DNA from 2 places in the Streptomyces sp. NPDC056527 genome. Region 1 is predicted to be linked to the other one. Evidence: riboswitches for the same ligand, from Rfam matches in the RefSeq annotation. Region 1 holds a riboswitch; the other holds the start of a gene.
What was found. Region 1 has a riboswitch for thiamine pyrophosphate ahead of ACFQ7Q_RS12525 (thiamine ABC transporter substrate binding subunit). Riboswitches for the same ligand answer to the same signal wherever they lie in the genome.

Region 1 (4,205 bases):
CGATCAGCAGCGCGCGCCGTACCAGCGGCAGATCGACCTCGCGCCAGGCACGCAGCGGCGACGCCCCGAGCACGGCCGCCGCCTCCCGCAGCCGCTCGTCGACCGCGCGGAGCACGGGCAGCATCGTCCGTACGACGAAGGGGACACCGACCAGTGCCTGCGCGAGCGGCACGAGGATCCAGCTGGCCCGCAGGTCGAACGGCGGCTCGTCCAGGGTGATCAGGAAGCCGAAGCCGACGGTGACTGCGGAGACCCCGAGCGGCAGCATCAGCAGCGCGTCGAAGCCGCGCACGAGGCGACCGGCGATGGGGGTCCCCCCGCGCGAGCGAAGCCGAGAGTGGGGGAGGGTGAGGGCCGCCGCCGCGAGTCCGCCGATGACGAGGGCGATCAGGGTGGCGACGACGGCGTACCGGAGGGAGTTCCCGATCGTGTCCAGCAGCGGCACGAGGAAGGTGCCGGAGGGGTCCGGGGTCTGCAGGGCGCGGTAGTAGTCGAGCCCGTATCCACCGGAGGTGGCGAAGGACCGCTCGACGAGGACCCCGAGCGGCAGCACGATCAGCAGGGCGACGGAGAGCAGGACGCCCGCGAACAGCGCCCACTGGCCGACGCCCCGTGGCCGGCGCGCCGTCTGCTCGGGTGCGACCAGCCTCAGCGCGGTCTCCCGCCGGCGGACGGTCCGGGCGTGCACGGCGAGGACCACGCCGACGGCGACGAACTGCACCATCGTGAGGACGGCCGCCGTCGTCAGGTCGAAGCGGACGACGGTCTGCCGGTAGATCTCCGTCTCCAGGGTGGAGTACGTGGATCCGCCGAGGATCTGGACGACGGCGAACGAGCTCGCGGTGAAGAGGAACACCATCAGCGCGGCCGCCGCGACGGAGGGCGCGAGCGCCGGCAGGGTCACGGTCCGCCAGGCGGTCCAGCGGGACGCGCCGAGGACCCGGGCGGCCTCCTCCTGGCGCGGGTCGAGCTGCGCCCACAGGCCGCCGACGGTCCGTACGACGACGGCGTAGTTGAAGAACACATGGGCGATCAGGATCGCCCACACGGTGGTGTCGAGCCGCACGCCCCACAGCTCGTCGAGGAGGCCGCCGCGCCCGACCAGCGCCAGGAACGCCGTACCGACCATGACGGTCGGCATCACGAAGGGCACGGTGACGACGGCGCGCAGCAGCCCCTTGCCGGGGAAGTCGAAGCGGGCGAAGACGTACGCGCCGGGCAGCGCGATCAGCAGGGTCAGCCCGGTGGAGGCGAGCGCCTGCCAGAGCGTGAACCAGAGGACGTCGAGGATATCCGGCCGGCTCAACGTCTCGCCGAGGCGGCCGAACTGCCACACCCCGTCGACCCGCAGCCCGCGCTCGACGATCGAGACGACGGGCCAGGCGAAGAAGAGCGCGAAGAAGGCGACGGGCACGACCATCAGGCCGAGCCGCGCCGCGCTTCCCCTGCGGTCGGGAACTACTTCAGAACGAGCGACGACCACTGCTGGATCCACTGGTCACGGTTGGCGGCGATCTTCTCGGGCGCCATCGTCTGGGGCTTGTCGATCACCACACCGTGCTTCGTGAAGAGCTCCGGCAGGGTGGCGTCCTTGGCCACCGGGTTGACGAACATCTGCAGCGGCATGTCGTCCTGGAACTTCTTGGAGATCAGGAAGTCGATCAGCGCCTTGCCGCCCTCGGGGTTCTTCGCCCCGTTCAGCAGCCCCGCGAACTCGGTCTGCCGGAAGCAGGTCCCGGTGGAGACCCCGGTGGGGGCTTCCTTGGGCTGCGGCTCGGAGTAGAGGACCTCGACCGGCGGGCTGGAGGCGTACGAGACGACCAGCGGCCGGTCGCCCTTGGCCTTCTTGCCGCCGGCGGAACCGGAGAACTCCTGGTTGTAGGCGAGCTCCCAGCTGTCGACGGTCTTCACGCCGTTGGCCTTGAGCTTCTTCCAGTAGTCCTGCCAGCCCCCATCGCCGTACTGGGCGGCGGTGCCGAGCAGGAAGCCGAGGCCCGGGGAGGAACGCTCGGGGTTCTCCACGACGAGCAGGTCCTTGTACGCGGGCTTCGCGAGGTCGTCGAAGGTCTGCGGGGGCGCGAGCTTCTTGTCGGCGAAGTACTTCTTGTCGTAGTTGACGCAGATGTCACCGGAGTCGATCGGGGTGACCCGGTGCTCCTTGTCGAGCTGGACCTCGGCGGGGATCCGGTCCAGGCCCTTCGCCTCGTACGGGACGAAGATCCCGTTGTCGAGGGCGCGGGACAGCAGGGTGTTGTCGACGCCGAAGAAGACGTCACCCTGCGGGGAGCCCTTGGTCAGGATCTCCTTGTTGACCGCCTCGCCAGCGTCGCCGCTCTTGAGGACCTTGACCGTGAAGCCGGTCTGCTTGGTGAACTCCGCCAGCACCTCCTTGGAGGCGTTGAAGGAGTCGTGACCCACCAGGGTCACGGTCTTCGGGGTGGGCGCGCCGGACTTGCCCGCCGCGTCCCGGACGTCCTCGGTACCGCACGCGGCGAGCGTGGTGACGCCGACCGCGGCGACGATCGCCGCGGCGGCCATCTTCTTGGTGCTCACTGGAATTCCTCCTGGGTGTGACCAGGAAGAGACGCGGCCCTGCCGACCGGAAGGCGGGCAGGGCGCAACAGCTCGAGTTACGACCGAACTTCCTACCCAGAATGACCTGGGCAAGGTTCAGAGGGTCTGCGGTCCTGACCGCACTCTCAGCGCTGTGGCGCTCCCCTGTCGGAATATGGAGATGTGTTCGAGCACAGAGTACAAGGTCAGCGCTCGGACGCCGCCAGCTGTCCACAGGCGCCGTCGATCTCCTGACCTCGGGTGTCACGGACGGTGACCGGGACGCCATGGGCGGCGATGGCCTCGACGAACGCCTTCTCGTCCTCGGGACGGGAGGCGGTCCACTTCGAGCCGGGCGTGGGGTTCAGCGGAATCAGGTTGACGTGCACCCGCTTGCCCTTGAGCAGCCGCCCGAGGAGGTCGCCACGCCACGCCTGGTCGTTGATGTCGCGGATGAGGGCGTACTCGATGGAGATCCGGCGGCCGGACTTCTCCGCGTACTCCCAGGCCGCGTCGAGGACCTCGCGGACCTTCCAGCGCGTGTTGACGGGCACGAGGGTGTCGCGCAGCTCGTCGTCGGGGGCGTGCAGGGAGACGGCGAGCCGGCACTTGAAGCCCTCGTCGGCGAAGCGCAGCATCGCGGGCACGAGACCGACGGTGGAGACGGTGATCCCGCGCTGGGACAGACCGAGACCGTCCGGCTCCGGGTCGGTCAGGCGGCGGATCGCGCCGACGACCCGCTTGTAGTTCGCGAGCGGCTCACCCATGCCCATGAAGACGATGTTGCTGAGCCGCGCGGGCCCGCCGGGCACCTCGCCGTCGCGCAGGGCGCGCATTCCGTCGACGATCTGGTGCACGATCTCGGCGGTCGACAGGTTCCGGTCGAGACCGGCCTGTCCGGTGGCGCAGAACGGGCAGTTCATCCCGCAGCCGGCCTGCGAGGAGATGCACATGGTGACCCGGTCCGGGTACCGCATCAGGACGGACTCGACGAGCGTGCCGTCGTGCAGCTTCCACAGGGTCTTACGGGTGGTGTCGTCGTCGCACGAGATGTGCCGGACCACGGACATCAGGTCGGGCAGCAGCTCGCCCTGCAGCTTCTCGCGCGAGGACGCGGGAATGTCGGTCCACTCGGCGGGGTCGTGGGCGTACCGCGCGAAGTAGTGCGTGGACAGCTGCTTGGCGCGGAACGGCTTCTCGCCGATCGCGGCGACGGCCTCCTTGCGCTCGGCGGGCGTGAGGTCGGCAAGGTGCCGCGGCGGCTTCTTGGCTCCGCGGGGGGCGACGAAAGTGAGTTCTCCGGGCTTGGGCATGGTGCTACCAGTGTCGCAGACCGAACCCTGTGGCCTGGGGCGCAAGCCCTGGGAGGCGGTCGTCCCAGGTCGTACCAGGCCGTCGAAGTGGACTTCGGACGGCCCGGCGACTTCCCCTCCGGACCCTGCCCGGCACGCAAAGCCCCAGATCAGCGCGGTTGGGGCCTGCTGACCGGACCGACCGAGCCGGAACGCGACACATGCGTGTGCCGGGCAGGTCGAGGCTGCCCGGCACACGCGGATTCAGGGGTGTCGGCCGGCCCTGCCGTCCGCGATGGAGGCTTGGGCGGGGCCGGCTGTGGCGTTAGCGGCGGTGGTGGTGGTTGCCCCAGGACTTGG
Region 2 (4,205 bases), on a different contig from region 1:
TAGTCGAGCCCTACAGGACTGCCGCCTTCAGGGGGACGGAAGGGTCCGCGGCCCGCTGCGGATCGATCCGGGCGCCGGACTCGATCAGCTTGCGGCCCTGGGCCAGGTCACGGGGGCGTCCGACGGCGAGCAGCGCGACCAGGGCGCCGTCGCGCAGCCAGAGCGCCGACCAGGAGGGGCCGGCCGGGTCGCCGCGCCGGAGCAGCTCCGTGTCGCCTCCGTGGTGCCCCGCGTACTGCACGAAGCGGCCGAACTGCTCGGACCAGAAGTACGGCACCGGGTCGTACGGCCGGGGGACCTCGCCGATGATGTCGGCCGCGACGGTGCGCGGGCCCTGGAGCGCGTTGTCCCAGTGGTGGACCAGGAGGCGGCGGCCGTAGCGGGCGGAGGGGAAGGAGGCGCAGTCGCCGACGGCGTACACGTCGGGCAGGGAGGTGCGCAGCCGCTCGTCGGCGGTGACGGAGCCGTCCGCGTCACGGGCGATGCCGGAGTCGGCGAGCCAGCCGGTGGCGGGGCGGGCGCCGATGCCGACGACGACCGCCTCCGCGGGCAGCCTGCGTCCGTCGGTCAGGACGACCGTGCCGGGTTCGACTGCGGCCACGCGCGCGTGGGTGAGGAGTTCGGTGCCGCTCTCCTCGTACCACTGCGCCATCGGGGCGGTGACCTCGACGGGGAGCGCGCCGGCGAGCGGCCGGTCGGCGGCCTCCACGACGATGACGGCGCAGCCCGCCTCGCGTGCGGCGGTGGCGAACTCGGCACCGATCCAGCCGGCGCCGACCACCACGATGTCGTGGCGCCGCTCCAGGACGGGCTTGAGGCGGGCGGCGTCGTCGAGGGTGCGCAGCAGATGGACGCCGGGCACACCTTCGGCGCCGGGCAGGGTGACCGGCTCGGCACCGGTGGCGACGACCAGGAGGTCGTACGGGACGGGTCCGGCCTCGGTGTCGACCTCGTGCTCCTCGGCGCGCAGCCCGGTGACGTCGAGACCGAGACGCAGTTCGATGGCGAGGGCCTCGAAGTCGACGTCGAAGGCGGAGTCCTCGGCCTTGCCGAGGAGCACGGCCTTGGAGAGGGGCGGCCGGTCGTAGGGCTGGTGCGGCTCGGCGCCGATGAGGGTGACCTGGCCGGTGAAGCCCTGTTCGCGCAGGGCGACGGCGGTCTGCACCCCCGCCATGCCGGCGCCCACGATCACGACCCGCTGTTGTGCCTGCTTCTGCTCGCTCACCCGATCACCTTACGCATCTGACGCACCGTCAGGAAGGCGGCTGTTCGACCACGCTCGTGCCGGAGCCCTCCTGGGACTCCCATGCCCAGGTCTCCTCCAGCCGAACGCGCCCGTCCGGCAGCTCCACCACGATCGAGACGCAATGCCCGGAAGAGGTGGATCCGTCCCCCTTCAACTGGACGTAGCGGAAGTCGAGCCGGTCCCCCGCGCGCGTGCCCACGAGGTTCCCGCGGACCACGTCGCCGCCCGCGTACTCGGCCCAGATCCGGCCGTCCTCCTCGTGGTACGTGAAGCGGGTGCGTGTGCCGACCTGACCGGGGGCCTGGTCGGCGACGGGCGCGAGCACGAGGCCGTCGAGAGATCGAGCCACTGCGGAGGCTCCCTTACTGGGCGTCGGGGGCGGGGGTTAGTCTGACCGTCAACGTAGAGCACTCGCGGGAGCCCGGACGCACCGGGCTGAGAGGGAGGCTGGCCGGCCTCCGACCGTACGAACCTGATCCGGGTCATGCCGGCGAAGGGAGGGGCTGGACGCCCATGTCGCGTACATCCGACGTCCTCGTCATCGGGGGCGGAATCATCGGTCTGGTCACGGCCTGGCGGGCCGCGCAGCGCGGACTGCGCACCGCGGTCGTCGACCCGGAACCGGGCGGCGGTGCCGCCCGTGTGGCGGCCGGGATGCTGGCCGCCGTCACCGAACTCCACTACGGCGAGGAGACCCTGCTCGCCCTCAACCTCGCCTCCGCGCGCCGCTATCCCGACTTCGTCGCCGAGCTCCGGGACGCCACGGGACACGACGTGGGGTACCGCGCCTGCGGCACGCTCGCCGTCGCGCTCGACGCGGACGACCGGGCGCATCTGCGCGAGCTGCACGCCCTGCAGACCCGCTGCGGCCTGGAGTCGGAGTGGCTCAGCGGCCGTGACTGCCGTCGTCTGGAGCCGATGCTGGCCCCCGGCGTGCGCGGCGGGCTACGGGTCGACGGCGACCACCAGGTCGATCCGCGCCGGCTCGCCGCCGCGCTGGTCACCGCCTGCGAGCGGGCCGGCGTGATCTTCCACCGGGCCCTCGCGGAGCGGCTGACCGTCGTACGGGACCGGGCGGCGGGCGGGCTGCTCGCCGGGGGCGAGGCGCTCGAAGCGGACCAGGTCGTGCTGGCCGCGGGCAGCCTCAGCGGCCGGCTCGCCGGCGTACCGGACGACGTGCTGCCACCCGTACGCCCGGTCAAGGGTCAGGTGCTGCGGCTGACCGTGCCGGAGGCGTACGCGCCGTTCCTGTCGCGGACCGTCCGGGCCGTCGTGCGCGGCAGCCACGTCTATCTGGTGCCGCGCGAGAACGGCGAGCTGGTGATCGGCGCGACCAGCGAGGAACTGGGCTGGGACACCACCGTGACGGCGGGCGGGGTCTACGAGCTGCTGCGCGACGCCCACGAGCTGGTGCCGGGCATCACCGAGCTGCCGCTCACCGAGACCCGCGCCGGCCTGCGGCCCGGCTCCCCGGACAACGCGCCGCTGCTCGGCCCGACCGCCCTGCCCGGCCTGCGGCTGGCGACGGGGCACTACCGCAACGGGGTCCTGCTCACCCCCGTCACCGGCGATGTGATGGCCGACCTCCTCACCACCGGCGAGCTTCCGGACGAGGCCCGCCCCTTCACCCCCCGCCGCTTCTCCCCCGTACGTCAGGAGCAGCCCGCATGAACGACTCGACGAACGTCTCCGTCAACGGCGAGGCCCGTGTCCTCGCCGCGCCCACGACCCTCGACGCGCTGGTCGCGACGCTGACGCCGGCGCCGTCCGGCGTGGCCGCGGCCGTCAACGAGACGGTCGTGCCGCGCAGCCAGTGGTCCGCGACCCTTCTGGGCGAGGGCGACCGGGTCGAGGTCCTCACCGCCGTGCAGGGGGGCTGAGCGCGATGTCCGACGACACCTTCCTCCTCGGCGGTACGGAGTTCTCCTCGCGTCTGATCATGGGCACGGGCGGCGCCCCGAGCCTGGACGTCCTCGAACGCTCCCTGATCGCCAGCGGCACCGAGCTCACCACCGTCGCCATGCGGCGTCTCGACCCGACGGTGCAGGGCTCGGTCCTGTCCGTGCTGAACCGGCTCTCCATCCGCGTCCTGCCGAACACGGCGGGCTGCTTCACGGCGGGCGAGGCCGTCCTGACGGCTCGGCTCGCCCGGGAGGCGCTGGGCACCGACTGGATCAAGCTGGAGGTCGTCGCCGACGAGCGGACCCTGCTGCCCGATCCGATCGAGCTGCTCGACGCGGCGGAGACGCTGGTGGACGACGGCTTCACCGTCCTGCCGTACACCAACGACGACCCGGTCCTCGCGCGGAAGCTGGAGGACGTGGGGTGCGCGGCGATCATGCCGCTGGGATCGCCGATCGGCTCCGGGCTGGGGATCCGCAACCCGCACAACTTCCAGCTGATCGTGGAGCGGGCCGGAGTGCCGGTGATCCTGGACGCGGGGGCGGGGACGGCCTCGGACGCCGCCCTGGCGATGGAGCTCGGGTGCGCGGCGGTCATGCTGGCGTCGGCGGTGACCCGGGCGCAGGAGCCGGTGCTGATGGCGGAGGGGATGCGGCACGCGGTGGAGGCGGGCCGGCTGGCGTGGCGGGCGGGCCGGATCCCGCGCCGCCACTTCGCGGAGGCCTCGTCCCCGACGGAGGGCCGCGCGGCCCTGGACCCGGAGCGGCCGGCGTTCTGACGGCCGGCGGACCGGTCCCGCGCGTCACAGCTGTGCTGCGGTCGCGGCCGGTGGGGACGGGGTGTCCTCACCGGCTCGTAAACTCGAGGCCGTGGACACGACCCTTCATGACCCCCTCGTCGGGCAGCTGCTCGACGACCGCTACCGCGTCGACGCGCGCATCGCCGTCGGCGGGATGGCCACGGTCTACCGGGCCGTCGACACCCGACTCGACCGGGTGCTCGCGCTCAAGGTGATGCACCCGGACCTCGCCACCGACGCCACCTTCGTGGAGCGGTT

Region 2: another riboswitch for thiamine pyrophosphate. It lies ahead of thiO (glycine oxidase ThiO); the one in region 1 lies ahead of ACFQ7Q_RS12525 (thiamine ABC transporter substrate binding subunit).

What each region holds. Positions count from the first base shown of each region.
Region 1 covers NZ_JBHTTQ010000017.1:97,597-101,801, forward strand. The annotation lists gene ACFQ7Q_RS12520 (ABC transporter permease) at 1-1,420, opposite strand, end outside; gene ACFQ7Q_RS12525 (thiamine ABC transporter substrate binding subunit) at 1,459-2,538, opposite strand; TPP riboswitch at 2,625-2,730, opposite strand; gene rlmN (23S rRNA (adenine(2503)-C(2))-methyltransferase RlmN) at 2,760-3,866, opposite strand.
Region 2 covers NZ_JBHTTQ010000144.1:5,475-9,679, forward strand. The annotation lists gene ACFQ7Q_RS35100 (NAD(P)/FAD-dependent oxidoreductase) at 11-1,225, opposite strand; gene ACFQ7Q_RS35105 (hypothetical protein) at 1,254-1,595, opposite strand; TPP riboswitch at 1,650-1,762, shown strand; gene thiO (glycine oxidase ThiO) at 1,760-2,917, shown strand; gene thiS (sulfur carrier protein ThiS) at 2,914-3,126, shown strand; gene ACFQ7Q_RS35120 (thiazole synthase) at 3,132-3,926, shown strand; gene pknB (Stk1 family PASTA domain-containing Ser/Thr kinase) at 4,018-4,205, shown strand, end outside.